One region of the Mesorhizobium sp. M1322 genome, then DNA from elsewhere that is predicted to be linked to it. Evidence: predicted binding sites of a transcription regulator. Region 1 holds the regulator's gene; the other holds the start of a gene.

Region 1 (7,909 bases):
CCACGACACATGCGTCGGCTTCATGTTCGCGCCGGCGCATCACCCGGCGATGAAGCATGTCGGCCCGATCCGCGTCGAGCTCGGCACCCGCACCATCTTCAACCTGCTTGGCCCGCTCTCTAATCCGGCCAGTGTGAGCCGGCAAATGGTCGGCGTCTTCTTGCCGGAATGGATCATGCCGGTGGCCGAAACGCTGAAGGCACTGGGCGCCGACCACGCCTGGGTCGCCCATGGCGACGGCTACGACGAGATCACCACCACCGGTGAGACCCAAGTGGCCGAACTGGTCGGCGGCGAGATCCGCACCTTTACACTGACGCCGGAAGCGGTCGGGCTGAAGCGGCATACCAAGGACGAGTTGCGCGGCGGCGATGCCGCCTACAACGCCCAAGCGCTGCGCGACATGCTGGGCGGCGCTGCCGGCGCCTTTCGTGATACGGTGCTGATGAACGCCGGCGCCGGACTGGTGGTGGCGGGCGAGGCAACGACGCTTGCCGATGGCATGGCGACGGCGGCGCAAGCCATCGACAGCGGCCGGGCGCTGAAAGTGCTTGACCAGCTGGTCGAGATTTCGAACGGATAGAGCCGTGTCTGATATCCTGCGCAAGATCGAAGCTTACAAGCGCGACGAGATCGCCGCGGCGAAGGCGCGCGTGCCGCTTGCCGAGATCAAGGCGCGGGCGAAGGACACCGATGCGCCGCGCGGCTTTCTCTCGGCCCTTGAAGCCAAGCGCAAATCCGGGAGTTTCGCGCTGATCGCCGAGGTCAAGAAGGCGAGCCCGTCCAAGGGCCTGATCCGCGCCGATTTCGATCCGCCGGCACTGGCCAGGGCCTATGCTAAAGGTGGCGCCGCCTGCCTTTCGGTGCTGACCGACGCACCGTCCTTCCAGGGTGCGCCTGAATTCCTCACCGATGCGCGCAACGCCGTGACATTGCCCGCGTTGCGCAAAGATTTTTTGTTCGATCCCTATCAGGTGTTCGAAGCCCGCGCGTGGGGCGCGGACGCCATCCTGATCATCATGGCGAGCGTCGATGACGCCGTGGCCAGAGAACTCGAAACGACGGCTTTCGAGCTCGGCATGGACGCACTGGTCGAGGTGCATGACGAGGCCGAGACGGAACGCGCGCTGAAACTGTCATCACGGCTGATCGGCATCAACAACCGCAATCTCCGGACGTTCGAAACCAGCATCGAGACCTCGGAGCGGCTGGCGACGATGGTGCCGGCCGACCGCCTGCTGGTCAGCGAGAGCGGTATTTTCTCGCACGAAGACTGCCGCAGACTGGAACGGAGCGACATCGGTACGTTCCTCGTCGGCGAGAGCCTGATGCGGCAACAGGACGTGGCCACTGCGACGCGCCTGCTTTTGACGGGCAAGGCGCCCGCCGATGCATCGGCCCGAAAATCGGAATCGATTTTCGGAGAGCACGATGCATAGATTCAAAGTATTGGAGCGTACTTGGTGCGTCCAAACGGACGCACGTCGCTCGAAGGTGACCTGACGATGACGGCCGCCCTCACCCATCTTGGTGCGAAAGGCGAAGCCAACATGGTCGATGTCGGCGACAAGGCGGAGACGACCCGCACGGCGATTGCCGAGGGTCTTGTCTCGATGAGACCCGAAACGCTGAAGATGATCCTCGACGGCGACGCCAAAAAGGGCGACGTGTTGGGCACGGCGCGCATCGCCGGCATCATGGCGGCCAAGAGGACGCATGAACTGATCCCGCTTTGCCATTCGCTGCTGTTGACCAAGGTATCCGTTGACATCGAACCGGACGCGGCGCTGCCCGGCCTGAAGGTCACGGCGCTGGCCCGCGTCACCGGCAAGACCGGCGTCGAGATCGAAGCGCTGACCGCCGTCTCGGTCGCTTGCCTCACCATCTACGATATGGCCAAGGCAGTCGATCGCGCCATGGTGATCTCCAGCATCAGGCTGGTGGAAAAGACCGGCGGCAAATCCGGCGACTACAAGGTAGGCGCCCAACAGGCAGGCCGATAATGGCGCTGCTTCCGGTCGCCGAGGCGCTCGAGCGCCTGCTTGAAGATGCTGCGCCCTCGCAAGCTGAAAGCGTCGCCCTGATGGACGCCGCCAACCGCGTGCTGGCGGAGCCGCTCGTGGCGCTCCGCACCCAGCCGCCGTTCAACGCGTCCGCCATGGACGGCTATGCCGTGCGGGCCGAGGATGTCGCGTCCGTGTCCGCGAAACTTTCGGTGATCGGCATGGCTCCGGCCGGACGCGGCTTTGCCGGAACAGTCGGCCCGGCGCAGGCCGTGCGCATCTTCACCGGCGCCCCGCTTCCTGCAGGCGCCGACACCATCGTTATCCAGGAGAATGTCCGCGATCTCGGCGGCGGCAGCATCGAAGTGACCGCGTCGACGGTTGAAGGCCGCAACATCCGCCGCCTCGGGCTCGATTTCTCGAAGGGCGACGTGCTGCTGGAGAAAGGCCGCCTGCTTGATCCGGCGGCATTGTCGCTGGCGGCGTCGGCCAACCATCCGCAGGTCAGCGTGGTGAAACGGCCGCTGGTCGCTATCATCGCCACCGGCGACGAATTGCTGCCGCCAGGCAGCGACCTTGGCCCCGACCAGATCATCTCGTCCAATGCTTATGGCGTCGCCGCCGCTGCCCGCTCAGTCGGCGCCAGCGCGCTCGATCTCGGCATCGCCCCCGACCGCAAGGAGGCGATCGCCACGCTGGTGAAACAAGCGGTCGATGCAGGCGCCGACGTCATCGTCACGCTGGGCGGCGCCTCGGTCGGCGACCATGACCTAGTCCATGACGTGCTGACCGGCGAAGGCATGACGCTCGATTTCTGGAAAATCGCCATGCGGCCCGGCAAGCCGCTGATGTTCGGGCGGCTGGGTGACATCCGCTGCATCGGCCTGCCTGGCAATCCGGTGGCGAGCCTGGTCTGCACGCAGCTCTTTCTGAAGCCGCTGCTTGCGCGCCTCGGCGGCCGCGCCTTCCGGCAGGACATGCGTCAGGCGCGGCTCGGCGCTGCCATGCCGGCCAACGATCTCAGGCAGGACTATGTACGCGCCGTGGTGAGTGAAGAAGCCGGCACGCTGCTGGCGACCCCGTTCGGCATCCAGGATTCCTCGATGCTCAAAATGCTGGCCGACGCCAACGGGCTGATCGTGCGCGAGCCATTCGCTCCCCCAGCCGCGACGGGCGCCGCCTGCAGCGTGCTGATGCTACGCTGAACAAAACGTCAACACATTCATTAAACTTTAAACGGTTGCGGAACACAACTGGAACAGATAGTGTTTGTTCTGGGTTTGTTTTTCTGATTCTGTTGGGGGTCGCGATGCTGACACGCAAACAACACGAACTGCTGATGTTCATCCACGAGCGGCTGAAGGAAAGCGGCATTCCGCCCTCGTTCGACGAGATGAAGGAAGCGCTCGACCTCGCCTCCAAGTCGGGAATCCATCGGCTGATCACGGCGCTGGAGGAGCGCGGCTTCATTCGCCGCCTGCCCAACCGCGCCCGCGCGCTGGAGGTGCTGCGCCTGCCCGATTCGATCGCGCCCGGCCTCAATGCGGCGCGCAAATTCTCGCCGAGCGTCATTCAGGGCAGCCTTGGGCAGGGCAGCCTCGGGCGACAGATCAAGCCGGCGCCTTCACGCATGCCTGCGGCCGGCAATGATGACGACGTCGTTGCCACCGTCTCCATCCCGGTGATGGGCCGCATCGCTGCCGGTGTACCGATCGATGCGATCCAGCACCAGACGCATTCGATCTCGGTGCCGCCGGACATGATCACCGGCGGCACGCACTACGCGCTGGAGGTCAAGGGTGATTCGATGATCGAGGCCGGCATTTTCGACGGCGACACGGTCATCATCCGCAACGCCGACACCGCCCAGCCTGGCGAGATCATCGTCGCCTTGGTCGACGAGGAGGAAGCGACGCTGAAGCGGTTCCGCCGTAAGGGCGCCTCGATCGCACTTGAAGCCGCCAATCCGGCCTATGAAACGCGTATCTTCGGGCCGGACCGGGTCAAGGTGCAAGGCAAGCTCGTCGGACTAATCCGGCGTTACTGAGCGGCAGGCTTTTTGGGTTTCTCGGCCCTGCGGTATGGCGGCAGGCCCTTCGCCTCGCGCGAAAATCTCCGCTGCTCATGCCAGGGTCTATAGGGCTGTCTGACGGCAAAACGGATTTCTGCGCGCGTCGTCGCCGATAGCGGATCGAAGAAGACGGCGGCACTGCCCATGCGAGCGAGCTGCCGTTTGGTGACGACGAGGACCAGCGGATTGCGGCAGGGATTGTAATAGGCTGTGGCGTCGTCGATGACGATCAGATCCGCAAAGGCACAGGCTGACCGCGCGGTTTTGCGGTTGTCGGCGAGCGCGATGATCGCGCCGGACGGATGCCGGGCGAGGCACAGGCCGGCAGTGCAGTAGAAGGGCGCTCCCGGCGGCAGGTCGGCCGGGTCGGCGATGTCGAACCGCACGTCTCCTTTTTCGAATGTCTCGGGCTCGACAATGGTCGCTGAAACCAGCGCATGTTTCCAGTTGTCGGTGGTGAATTCGTTCGAGCGCACCCGGTTGACGGCCAATTCGCCGCCGCCGATCGGCAACGCCACCAGATGCGCATCCTCCGAGATCAGCACGTCGGGCGTGCGCGTCTCGGAAATCGTCAGCAGGCCGGCAAGCGCAAAGGGAAGTGCCGCAAGCCGCAACCATGTCGTCGCCATCGTGGCGATGACCAGGGCGACCGTCACCAGCAGCACCGATTGCAACGAAATAAGTCCGACTGCATCGACCGGCGAACGCTCGGAAATCCATCCCGATATTGCGATCATGGCCGTCAGCCCCTTGCCCATCATGTAGAGGAAAGGTCCGTCGAAGCCGAAAGGCATTGCCAAGGCGCTGAGGACGGCCAGGAACATGACGACCGTTACGATCGGCATGACCGCCAGATTGGCGAACAGGCTAAGCGGCGAGACGCGCTGGAAGTGCCAAATGGCGAAGAGCGCGGTGGCGGTGCCGGCAATGATGGAGGTCATTGCGATGGTGCCTGTCCCAGCGGCGAGTTTCCGCGTGACGAAAACGACCGGTGACCGTCGCTGTGGCGGCGCCGTGGCCTTGTCGGCACGATAGTCGGACCAGCCGGCATAGGCACCCACGAGAGCAGCAGTCGCGGCGAAGGACATCTGGAAGCTTGGGCCGACCACCTCGTGCGGCGACACGACGATGACGGCGATGGCAGAAATCGCCAGATTGCGCATGGTGAGTGCCGCCCGGTCGAACAGCACGGCAACAAGCATTACCGCCAGCATGATGAAGCTGCGCTCAGCCGCGACCACGATACCGGAAAAAATGAGATAGGCCGCGATGGAAAGGAGTGCGGCAGCAGCCGCATATTTTTTGACCGGCCGGCGTGACGAAAAATCGGGAAACAGCGCAAAGGCGCCGCGCAGCAATCCCATGATGGTGCCGGCGACAAGCGCCATGTGCAAGCCGGAAATCGAGATGATGTGGTAGATGCCGGTGCGCCGCATCGATTCGTTTATCTCTTCGGGAATGCCGGCACGCACGCCGACGATCAGCGCGGCGGCAATCTCCCCCTCGGCGCCACCAATGCTGTCCCTGATATGGTCGGCAATGGTTTCGCGCGCCTTTTCGATCGAGGAAGAAAGGCGCGCGGCGAACGGCGCATCCTCGGAAACGACGATCTTCGGATTGCCGAGGAAAAAGCCACTGGCACCGATACCGGCGAAATAGCTGTCGAAGGAGAAGTCATAACTGTCCGGCCTAACCGGGCCAGTCGGAGGCAGAAGCCTCACATAGCCGGTTGCCACCGAGCCTGCGGTCATCTCAGCGGGAATTTTGCGTGCCGAAACCCTGACACGTTCCGGCGCATAACGCAGTGTCGGCCGGGCCGTCGACATCACGTCGATGGTCAGCCTGATCCGGCCGTTCGCCATCTGGTCGAGCCTGACGACACGGCCGGTGAGCTGGGTCTGGATTTCCGAACCGAGCATCTGCGTTCCCGCGCGCCAGGTTTCAACCTTGGCGGCGAGCACACCAAGCGCGCACAGCAACGCTGCCATGAAGCACAAATGCGTCTTGCGCCATGAGCGCGTCACCGCTGCACACAATGCCGTGAGAACCACGACGGCAATGGGCTGCGGAAAGTCCGGTTCGACGGCAAGCGAAAAATAAACGATCACCCCGCATGCCAGAAAAACCGGCACCAGCAGGAAGGCGACGCCGCGGTCTAGTTCCAAGCCGGCTGCCGAGGCCACGCTGTTGCGGATACCGGATGGTGAAAGACGGCTGAGCTGCCGGCGGAAACGAATGACAGGCCCGGGTGTTGGAGCCGGTGTTGGCGCGGCGCGGTCCGGCGAAGGAGGCTGAATGCCCGGCTGCGACGCAGGCAGCGGAGCGGGTAGCGGCTCGGCGTGGGGAACGTCGGCAAACAGCGATCGTTCGCTGACGCTTGTGATCGCGCCCTCGCTCTCGTCCACGCCGCGGCCTGGTCCAGCCATCGGGTCTGCCCCTTGCGCCCTTGACCTCCTATGCTACATGAACGCGCGACGCGCGAAAGTCCGCGCAATCACATCCGTTTCCTGCGCTTGCCTGAGAGTTCCATGTCCGACAAGGTCGTCACCCGTTTTGCCCCCTCGCCCACCGGCTTCCTGCATATTGGCGGAGCGCGCACGGCGCTGTTCAACTGGCTGTATGCGAAACACACTGGCGGCACGATGCTGCTGCGCATCGAGGACACCGATCGTGAGCGTTCGACCGATGCGGCAACCGCCGCCATCCGCGACGGGCTCTCCTGGCTCGGCCTCACCTGGGACGGCGACCCGGTATCGCAGTTCGAGCGCGCACCGCGCCACCGCGCCGTCGCCGAGGAGTTGGTGCGGCTCGGCAAGGCGTATCACTGCTATGCGACGCGGGCCGAGCTGGAGGCGATGCGCGAAAGCGCGCGTGCCAAGGGGCTGCCTCCCCGCTATGACGGCCGCTGGCGCGACCGCGACCCGTCGGAGGCGCCGGCCGGCGCCAAGGGCGCGATCCGCATCAAGGCTCCGGCCGACGGCGAGACGGTGGTGCATGACCTCGTGCAGGGCGAAGTCCGCTTCCCCAACAAGGATCTTGACGATTTCATCATCCTGCGCTCGGACGGCAATCCGACCTATATGCATGCGGTCGTCGTCGACGATCATGACATGGGCATCACCCACATCATCCGCGGAGACGATCATCTGACCAATGCCGCCCGCCAGATGGTGATCTATCGAGCCATGGGCTGGGACGTGCCGTCGATGTCGCATATCCCGCTGATCCATGGCGCCGACGGCGCCAAGCTGTCGAAGCGGCACGGCGCGCTCGGCGTCGAAGCCTATCGTGCCATGGGCTACCTGCCCGAGGCACTGCTCAACTACCTGGCGCGGCTCGGCTGGAGCCACGGCGACGACGAGGTCATGTCGATCGCCGACCTGATTGCGTGGTTCGACATCGGCGATGTCAACAAGGGAGCCGCCCGCTTCGACTTCGCCAAGCTCGAGGCGCTGAACGGCGTGCACATGCGCCGCATGAATGACGACGAATTGCTCGGTATCTTCATCAACACCTTGCCCTATCTCGAAGGCGGCCCGGCGATCGCAGCGCGCCTCGACGAGATACGCAAGGAGCAGTTGCTCGCTGCGCTGCCAGGCTTGAAGGAGCGCGCCAAGACGCTGGTCGAGCTGGCCGATGGTGCCGCCTTCCTGTTCGCCGTGCGGCCGCTGCCGATCGACGAGAAGGCGGCTGCATTGCTGGGCGGTGAGGCGCGCGAGATCCTGCGGGGCGCGCACGCGGCGCTGAACGCGATTTCAGGCGACTGGACGGCCGAAGCGGCGGAGGCTGCGATCCGCGAATATGCACTGGCCGGCGGCCATAAGCTCGGCGCTGT
Region 2 (7,909 bases), on a different contig from region 1:
GCCACTTGACGTTGGCGATCCCGTACCAGCCCGGCGCAATGAGCCGGACCGGAAAGCCATTGGGCGCCGGCAAGGCGGCTCCGTTCATTTCATAGCAGAGCAGATTGTCGGGCTTCATCGCGTCGGCGAGCGACATGCTGCGAGCGAAGTTCTGCTGCATCTTGACGTCGCGTATCGCGACCTCGCCTGTGTCAGTACCGAAAAAGACGACCTCGATGCCCTTCTCCATAACGCCGGCTTCCTCGAGGATCGGGGCGAGCGGCGTCCCTGCCCAGCGAGCATTGCCGATGCCGCCGGTGAAAAAGGGAAACCCGTGATTGCCCGAGCATTCCACGGTGAAAACGACCTCCTGCCGCGGCCGCGCCTTGACGTCGGCGAGTGTCAATTTCAAGGGCTTCTTGACCAGGCCGCCGATCTCCATGGACCACGTCTTCTCGTCGATCGTTGGTCGGTTGAAATGCGAGATGCTGAAAAACTTGTCGTTTGGAGTTATCCAGCTATCCAAATCCTCCCAGACAAGCTGCTTCTGAATACCTACCGGATCGGGATTTTCGGTCGGCTGATCCAGCCACGGAATAACTTCCTCGCTCGGCCGTTTTGGAAAAGCGTAAGCCCGACGCGAGGTATAGAGAGCGGCAATTGCGGCAAGAGCCGCGCTTCCTTGAACGAGAAGTTCTCTGGGCTGAAAATCAGGCATGTTGTTTACCTCCCAGTTGATCCGGAACGGGCTGCAACGTGCCTTCGGCCGTAGCCTGATCACGGATAGGCGACACAATGTGAGGTCTGCCCAGCCGGAAGTATCCGGATAGGTCAGACAATCACCGACGCAAGTCAAGCATGTGAAGCATTGGACGAAACACTCTCGCGTTTCGTACGCTAAGAGTGCGCCTATGAGAAGGAAGTGTCCACAACCTGGGCGGGACATGATGATGATTGCAGCATTCGAGACCGATTTTTCCTGTCCTGCCAAAATCTTTTGCCGCTATCGGAAACGACCGCTTTTGGGTCGTTTCCGGACCTTCGCAGGTGCAGTGAGAAAGGCCCGTTCCGACCGCATTTCTGCCGTTCCGATATCGGCCTCACGATCTCCAAGGCACACGTTCACCCATTATTCAGCGAGAAGGCGGGATGGGCTGCCGTCTTCCATGGCGCGACAGGATGGCGGTACGGCCGGCGCAGGTGTATGATGATGGTCTAATACTTCGCATACTTCGCATATTTCGCATCAGGGAGGACAGCATGACGTCTTGGGAAATCAAGGGACGGGAACTCGTCAATTGCACCTGCGAATATGGCTGCAACTGTCAATTCAATGCGCTGCCCGACAAAGGCCATTGCCATGCGGTGGCGGGCATCCAGATTGACGAAGGTCATCATGGCGAAACCGCTCTCGACGGCCTGCGGATCGCCGCGATCTTCAAATGGCCTGGCGCGATCCACGAAGGCAATGGCGAAGCCATCGCTTTCGTCGACGAGAATGCAACCGACCGGCAGCGTCAGGCGCTGCTGCGCATCATGACCGGCCAGGACACCGACCCGTTCGCGACGATGTTCGCCGTCTACGCCTCAACCGTGACAAAGATGAATGAGCCGGTTTTCACCAAGATCGATCTCGACCTCGATATCGACGGCCGCAGGGGCCGCATCTTCGTCAAGGACTACATCGAAACGGTCGGCGAACCGATCCGCAACAAGGTGACGGGCGCGGACTCGCGGGCTCAGATCGTGTTGCCGAACGGCTTCGAATATACGGTCGCCGAGATCGGCAGCGCTTCGAGCACCACCGGCGGGCCGGTTCAGGTGACCACGAAGGACAGCTACGGCCAGTTCGCCCGGCTGCATCTCAACAATCACGGGGTGGTGCGGGCCTGACGCCTCGCATGGACAGCGCGTCGCCACTGGAACGCCTGCTTAGACGCGACCGCGTCATCACGATCGCGGGCGTGGTGGCGCTATGCCTGCTGGCCTGGCTTTATATCGCCGCCGGTGCAGGGCTCGGCATGAATGCGTGGGAGATGTCGAGGCTCGCGCTTTTCCCCCACCAGCAAACTGCCGGCGTGACCCCCGATATGTCCGGCATGGATATGTCTGGCATGGACATGGGCGCGATGGCCATGGCGACGGAATCGCGGGCCTGGGGGGCCGCGAACTGGGCGCTGATGATCGCAATGTGGTGGGTCATGATGGTCGCCATGATGTCCCCGAGTGCGGCGCCGACCATCCTGCTCTATGCGCGCGTGCATCGCCATGCGCTCGCACAGGGTCAGATCCAGGACAAGCTCGCGCCGACCGGCGTATTTATGGCAGGCTACCTCCTGGTCTGGCTGGGGTTCGCCGTCGCGGCGACCGCGTTGCATTGGCTGCTCGAACGCGAGGCCGTCGTTTCCGCGACGATGATGAGTTCGCAGAGCCGCTGGCTTTCAGCCACCGTCCTGATCGCCGCGGGCCTGTATCAGCTGTCGCCGCTCAAGAACGCCTGCCTGTCACACTGCCGGGCACCGACGGCGTTCCTTGCCCGACACTGGCGTCCGCACGCAGGTGGCGCGCTGCGTCTGGGCGCCATGCACGGGGCGTTCTGTGTCGGATGCTGCTGGATGCTGATGGCGCTGTTGTTCGTGGGCGGCATCATGAATCTGGTGTGGGTAGCCGGGCTCGCCATTCTGGTGCTGGTCGAAAAGCTGTTTCCTGCCGGCCCGTGGGTCGGCCGGGCAGTCGGCATTGCCCTGATCGCCTGGGGCAGCGCAACGCTTTTGGTCTGACGGCCAGGGCCGCCTCGATCGGCATTCAAAACGCGCGGAGGAACTTTGAATCCTCGCGTTCGTTTACCGGATGTCGTGGACGCGAGGTTCCGCCGATGAATGTCAGCGACGAAAGGACTGTATCCCTCTGGGCGGCGACCGAAGTAGCGCCCGATGCGGCGTCGCTCGGGCAGAGCGAACAGGTCGATGTCGTGATCGTCGGGTCTGGAATTGCCGGACTGTCGGTCGCCCACGAACTGGCCGTCGCCGGGCAAAAGGTGGCTGTCGTCGACCGCGGCCGGATCGGAAGCGGCATGACGGCGCGCACCACTGCGCACCTGTCGTCCGTCTGCGATGACTATTTTTCGGGACTGATCAAATTGCGCGGTGAGGACCTGGCGCGGATTTTTTATCAAAGCCAATCGGCCGCTATCGACCGTATCCAATCAATCCAGGAGACGGACAGTATCGCGTGCGATTTCCGACGCCTCTACGGCTTTCTCTTTCCGGCTTCCGGCGGCCGAGAATCCGATATCAAGCGCGAGCTGGACGCCGCTCTGAAAATCGGGGTCGACGTCGAGAAGATCAGGGGTGTGCCGTTTGCAGGCTTTTCGGACGGGCAGGCCCTTCGATACGCCAATCAGGCGACCTTCCACCCCCTCAAATATCTCCGCGGACTGGTCGCAGGCATCCGCGCGCGCGGCGGCGTGCTTTATGCCGATACCATCGTCGAAAACCTCGAGGAGACTGACGGCGGCGTGCGCGTAACCACGGTTTCGGGCTTTACCGTGTCTGCCAAATCGGCCGTTGTCGCCACCAACTCGCCGATCAACGATCGGGTCGCCCTCCATACCAAGCAAGCGCCCTATCGGACCTACGCGATGTCGTTCGAGATCGCGCGCGATACCCTGCCGGATGCGCTGTATTGGGATACTGAGGACCCTTACCACTACGTTCGGCTTCAGCCTGGCGAAGGTCGGACCGACTTCCTGATCGTCGGAGGCGAAGACCACAAAACAGGACAGGCCGATGATGCCGGTGATCGCTTCGCGGCCCTGGCGGCCTGGACCAAGAGGCTGGTCCCCGATGTCGGCGTGGAAACCAACCGGTGGTCCGGGCAGGTGATGGAGACGGTCGATTATGCGGGGTTCATCGGCCGCAATCCTGGCAACAGCCGCGTCTTTGTGGCGACCGGGGATTCCGGCCAGGGCATTACCCATGGCGTCGTGGCCGGCCTGTTGATTTCCGACCTGATTCTGAAGGGGGAAAGTCCCTGGCGCGAACTTTACGAACCGTCCCGCAAGACGGCAGGCGCGATCGGCGATTACCTGGCGGAGAATGCGACAGCGATCAAGAGTTTTGCCGAGTATATCGCGCCTGGCGAAATCGATTCCGTCGACAAGCTGCGACCGGGTGAAGGTGCCATCGTTCGCGAAGGGCTCACCAAAATCGCCGCGTTTCGCGATGAGGACGGCACGCTCTACAAGCGCTCGGCTGCATGCACTCATATTGGCTGCCATGTCCACTGGAACTCCCTCGAGCGCTGCTGGGACTGCCCCTGCCACGGCTCGCATTTTGCTATCGATGGCACGGCTTTGAACGGACCGGCCGTGTCGCCACTTGCAAGGGAGTAGGGGAGTAGGGGAGTAGGGGAGTAGGGGAGTAGGGCAGTAGCCAGTAGCCAGTAGCCAGAAGCCAGTAGCCAGTAGCCAGTAGACAGTAGACAGTAGACAGTGGACAGTGGACAGTAGGAAGTGGGAAAGAAGGGGCCATTCCCCCTACTCTCCTACTGCCCTACTGCCCTACTGCCCTACTGCCTTACAATTCCTTTTCGGCCAGCTCGCGAAACGCGTCGGGAACCGAGCGCGATTGGCCGAGCGCGACCGAGGCATAGCCGACCGCCTCCCAGCCGAAGCGGTCGCGGATCTTGTCGATGGCGCGGTCGGCGGTCCAGCGCGCCGCGCCCTTCCTGGTGCCGGGGCGGCGGCGGTCGTCGTCGAGCCCGAGCGGCAGTTCCAGCTGCAGGGCCGGTTGCTTCTCCAGATGCGAGACGGCGATCGCCAACAGCGAGATGGTTTTTCGTGCGGATGATCGACAAGCACCTTGCGCACCAGCGCCTCGGCGATCTCGGCCAGCATCGAGGTTGCCGAAATCGGCTGGTCGAGCGTGGTCGAGCGCGTCACCGAGCGCAGGTCGGCGAAGCGGACGCGGACCGTCACCGTTCGGCCGGGCCGCGATTTCGCCCGCAGCCTGGTGGCGACCCTGTCGGCCAGATGCAGCAGCGCCGGCACGAACACTTCCTCCTCGGCCGGTTTTTTGCCGAGCGCCGACTGCGCGCCGGCCGATCGCGCCCGGCGCTGTGTCTCGAGCTTGCGCGGATCGCGGTTCCAGGCCAGCGCGTTGAGCTTTTCGCCCGCCGCCGGGCCGAGCAGGCGCTCCAGTGACCAGCCGGGCGTCTTCGCCAGCTCGCCGCTGGTGTTGACGCCGATGCCGGCCAGCCGCTCCCTGGTCACCGGCCCGACGCCCCACATCAACTCGACCGGCAGATCGTGCAGAAACTCCAGCTCGTGGCGCGGATCGACGACTACCAGCCCGTCGGGCTTGGCCACTTGCGAGGCGATCTTGGCCAGATGCTTGGTGCGCGCCACGCCGACCGAGATCGGCAGGCCAAGCTCTGCCCGCACGCGGCGGCGGATAGTTGTGGCGATCTCGGCCGGCGGGCCGAACAGATGGGTGCAGCCGGCGACATCGGCAAAGGCCTCATCGATGGAAATCCGCTCGACCAGCGGCGTGAAATCGCCGAGCACCTTGATGGCGGCATCGCCCAGCCGCTGATAATCCTTGAAATGGCCGCCGACGAAAATCAGCCCGGGGCAGAGTTCCCGGGCGCGCCGCCCTGGCATGCCGCCCCGCACGCCAAATGCCTTGGCCTCGTAGGAGGCGGCCAGCACCACACCGCCGCCGACGGCGATCGGCTTGCCGCTTAGGGTCGGGTCGAGCAACTGTTCGACCGAGGCATAGAAGGCGTCCAGATCAGCGTGGAGGATGTTGGCTTCCATCCGGCCCGTTCGCCCGCAGCGGTTCGAACGCCGCATTGTCTTGAGGTGGTTCGTATGGAACATAAAGAGAAGATTGCCGATGGATTGTCAAGGAGCGTGGAAGGCAGGCGGAGGGCAATCGCTTCAGGTTTGCGCTGCCCCTCATCGCCCTGCCGGGCAGTTCTCCCCGTATAGGGAACGGGGCGAAGGACGCTCTCATCGATGGTTTCGCCAATCACCAACGTTGCAGGAAAGTGCCGAGGTTGCGGACAGCCCCTTCGCCCCGTCCCTATACGGGGAGAAGGTGCCGGCAGGCGGATGAGGGGCAGCGCCGACTTCGGCAATCAGCCGATCGAGCGTTATAGCGCCATCTTGTAGCCGAGATGGCTGGCGGTAAAGCCGAGGCGCTCGTAGAAAGCGTGCGCCTTCTGTCGGCTCTTGTCGGTGGTGAGCTGAACGAAGCTGCAGTTTCGCGAACGGCACGCTTCAATCGCCCATTCGATCATCTGCTTGCCGACACCGCGACACCTCCATTGTCGCGCGACGCGAACGCCTTCGATCTGCCCGCGCCAGGCGCCTTTCCTCGAAATACCCGGAATGAAGCTGAGCTGCGGGGTTCCGATCACTTGCCCCGCTTCGACAGCCACCGCCAGCAGCTGGTTGGGATCGGCATCGATTGCCTGGAAGGCATCGACATAGGACGGCGCGAGCGGCGTCGACGGGTTTTCGCGGGCCACGCCGAGCGCGTCGTCAGCAAGCATTGCAACAATCGCCGGCAGGTCGGGCGCTTGTGCGCGACGGAACTCAATCTCGCTCATTGCGGGGAGACATACGGCGCGGGCTTGGCGACGGCAAGAGCGATCCAGGCATTCGCTAGCCAATGACGTCGGCGATCCTCCGGCTTACGCGGCCCGCTGCGCCCAGAGGCGGTGGCCGTAGCGGCGGAAGAAGCGCGCCAGGAGCCGCTGCTTGGCGCGGGCGAGATCGGCGCCGCGTCTTTCTTGGCGCCAGCGCGGCATGTTGCGATAACAGGCGATGAAGCGGGCGGCGTCCTCGAGCGCCTCCTCGGCCGACTGCGCCGGGCGGATCGCCGCCTGGAACAGCGCCTCGCCATGCTTCAACCGGTCGACCATCGCCTTGCGCTGGTAGTGGCCCAGGCGGGCCTTGCCTATGCCGTCGAGGCGAATGGCGGCGAAGGCCGCCAGCATGGCCGGGCTGTCGCCGGTATAGCCGCAATCGCGGGCGAATTGAGCGGAGAGGGCGTCCATCCTGGTTTCCTTGGCTTGCGGCGGCCGCGACAGATGCCGGTCTTGCCGCCCATGCGTAGGTCCGCGGCGCTAACCATCTGTCGGTATTCCATGAAAGCATAACTCAAAAACGTGCGCAAGTTAAACTTTTACTATGGTTGGGCAGAACCGACTCGACTCTTCGGTAAAAACCGATGATGATGCGAACAAAACAGGAACTGAGGCACTAGGGACGATGGCATTGCCGGGCAAGGAAGCGACGATCGCCGAGGTCGTCTCGATCGCGGTCGAGTGTATCGATTGCGGCCGCAACAGATGGTGGAAGCCGGCGGAGCTCAAGCGCTTCGGGGTGACCGCGCAGACGCCGCTGGCGGCCCTTTCGGGGCGCCTTCGCTGCTCGGCCTGCCGCGCCGACGGGCTGCCGGGCGCGGCGGTCGCGGTCCAGGCGGCGTTCATCGACGAGCAGCAGCAGCGCCGTGCCGAGGCGCGGATGCTCAGCGAGCGCGAGGTTCCCCTGGAGAGATCCAGACGGGCTTGAAGGTGGAAACGCCATCTCCCCCTTGCGGGGGAGATAATGCCCGCCGCCCTAGTACCCCAGCAGTTCCTTGAGTGGGATGACGCGCCAGACGTGCTTGATTGCGTAGCGGTTGAAGGTCAGCGTCTTCGGTGGATTGTATTGCTCGACGACCAGCTCGGCGGCGGCGCGCTTGACCAGCTTCTTGATGAAGGCCTTGCCGTTGCGCTCGTTTTCCTCGGGAAACATCTCGATCACCACATGGTCGCCGGGCACGGCGTCGCGGCCGCCGCAATAGAGCATCTCGCCGGGCTCGTAGCGCGGCACCATCGAGTCGGAGAGCACATGCAGCGCAAACACCTTGCGCAAATG

What was found. The regulator LexA, encoded in region 1, represses DNA repair genes until DNA is damaged. The targets are predictions, from matches to a motif close to TGTTCNNNNTGTGTTCNG.
Region 2: the regulator LexA is predicted to act here: its motif matches at 5,853-5,870, upstream of dinB (DNA polymerase IV).

The regions. Positions count from the first base shown of each region.
Region 1 is NZ_JAMYLP010000027.1:13,543-21,451, forward strand. Features, by position in the region: gene trpD (anthranilate phosphoribosyltransferase) at 1-583, shown strand, start outside; gene trpC (indole-3-glycerol phosphate synthase TrpC) at 588-1,439, shown strand; gene moaC (cyclic pyranopterin monophosphate synthase MoaC) at 1,506-2,003, shown strand; gene NKH12_RS12860 (molybdopterin molybdotransferase MoeA) at 2,003-3,208, shown strand; gene lexA (transcriptional repressor LexA) at 3,313-4,050, shown strand; gene NKH12_RS12870 (ComEC/Rec2 family competence protein) at 4,044-6,500, opposite strand; gene gltX (glutamate--tRNA ligase) at 6,603-7,909, shown strand, end outside.
Region 2 is NZ_JAMYLP010000088.1:619-8,527, reverse strand. Features, by position in the region: gene NKH12_RS24695 (sulfite oxidase) at 1-697, opposite strand, end outside; gene NKH12_RS24690 (DUF1326 domain-containing protein) at 1,240-1,872, shown strand; gene NKH12_RS24685 (DUF2182 domain-containing protein) at 1,881-2,759, shown strand; gene NKH12_RS24680 (FAD-dependent oxidoreductase) at 2,855-4,372, shown strand; gene dinB (DNA polymerase IV) at 4,541-5,797, opposite strand; gene NKH12_RS24670 (GNAT family N-acetyltransferase) at 6,136-6,594, opposite strand; gene NKH12_RS24665 (hypothetical protein) at 6,679-7,044, opposite strand; gene NKH12_RS24660 (hypothetical protein) at 7,259-7,561, shown strand; gene NKH12_RS24655 (XRE family transcriptional regulator) at 7,610-7,909, opposite strand, start outside.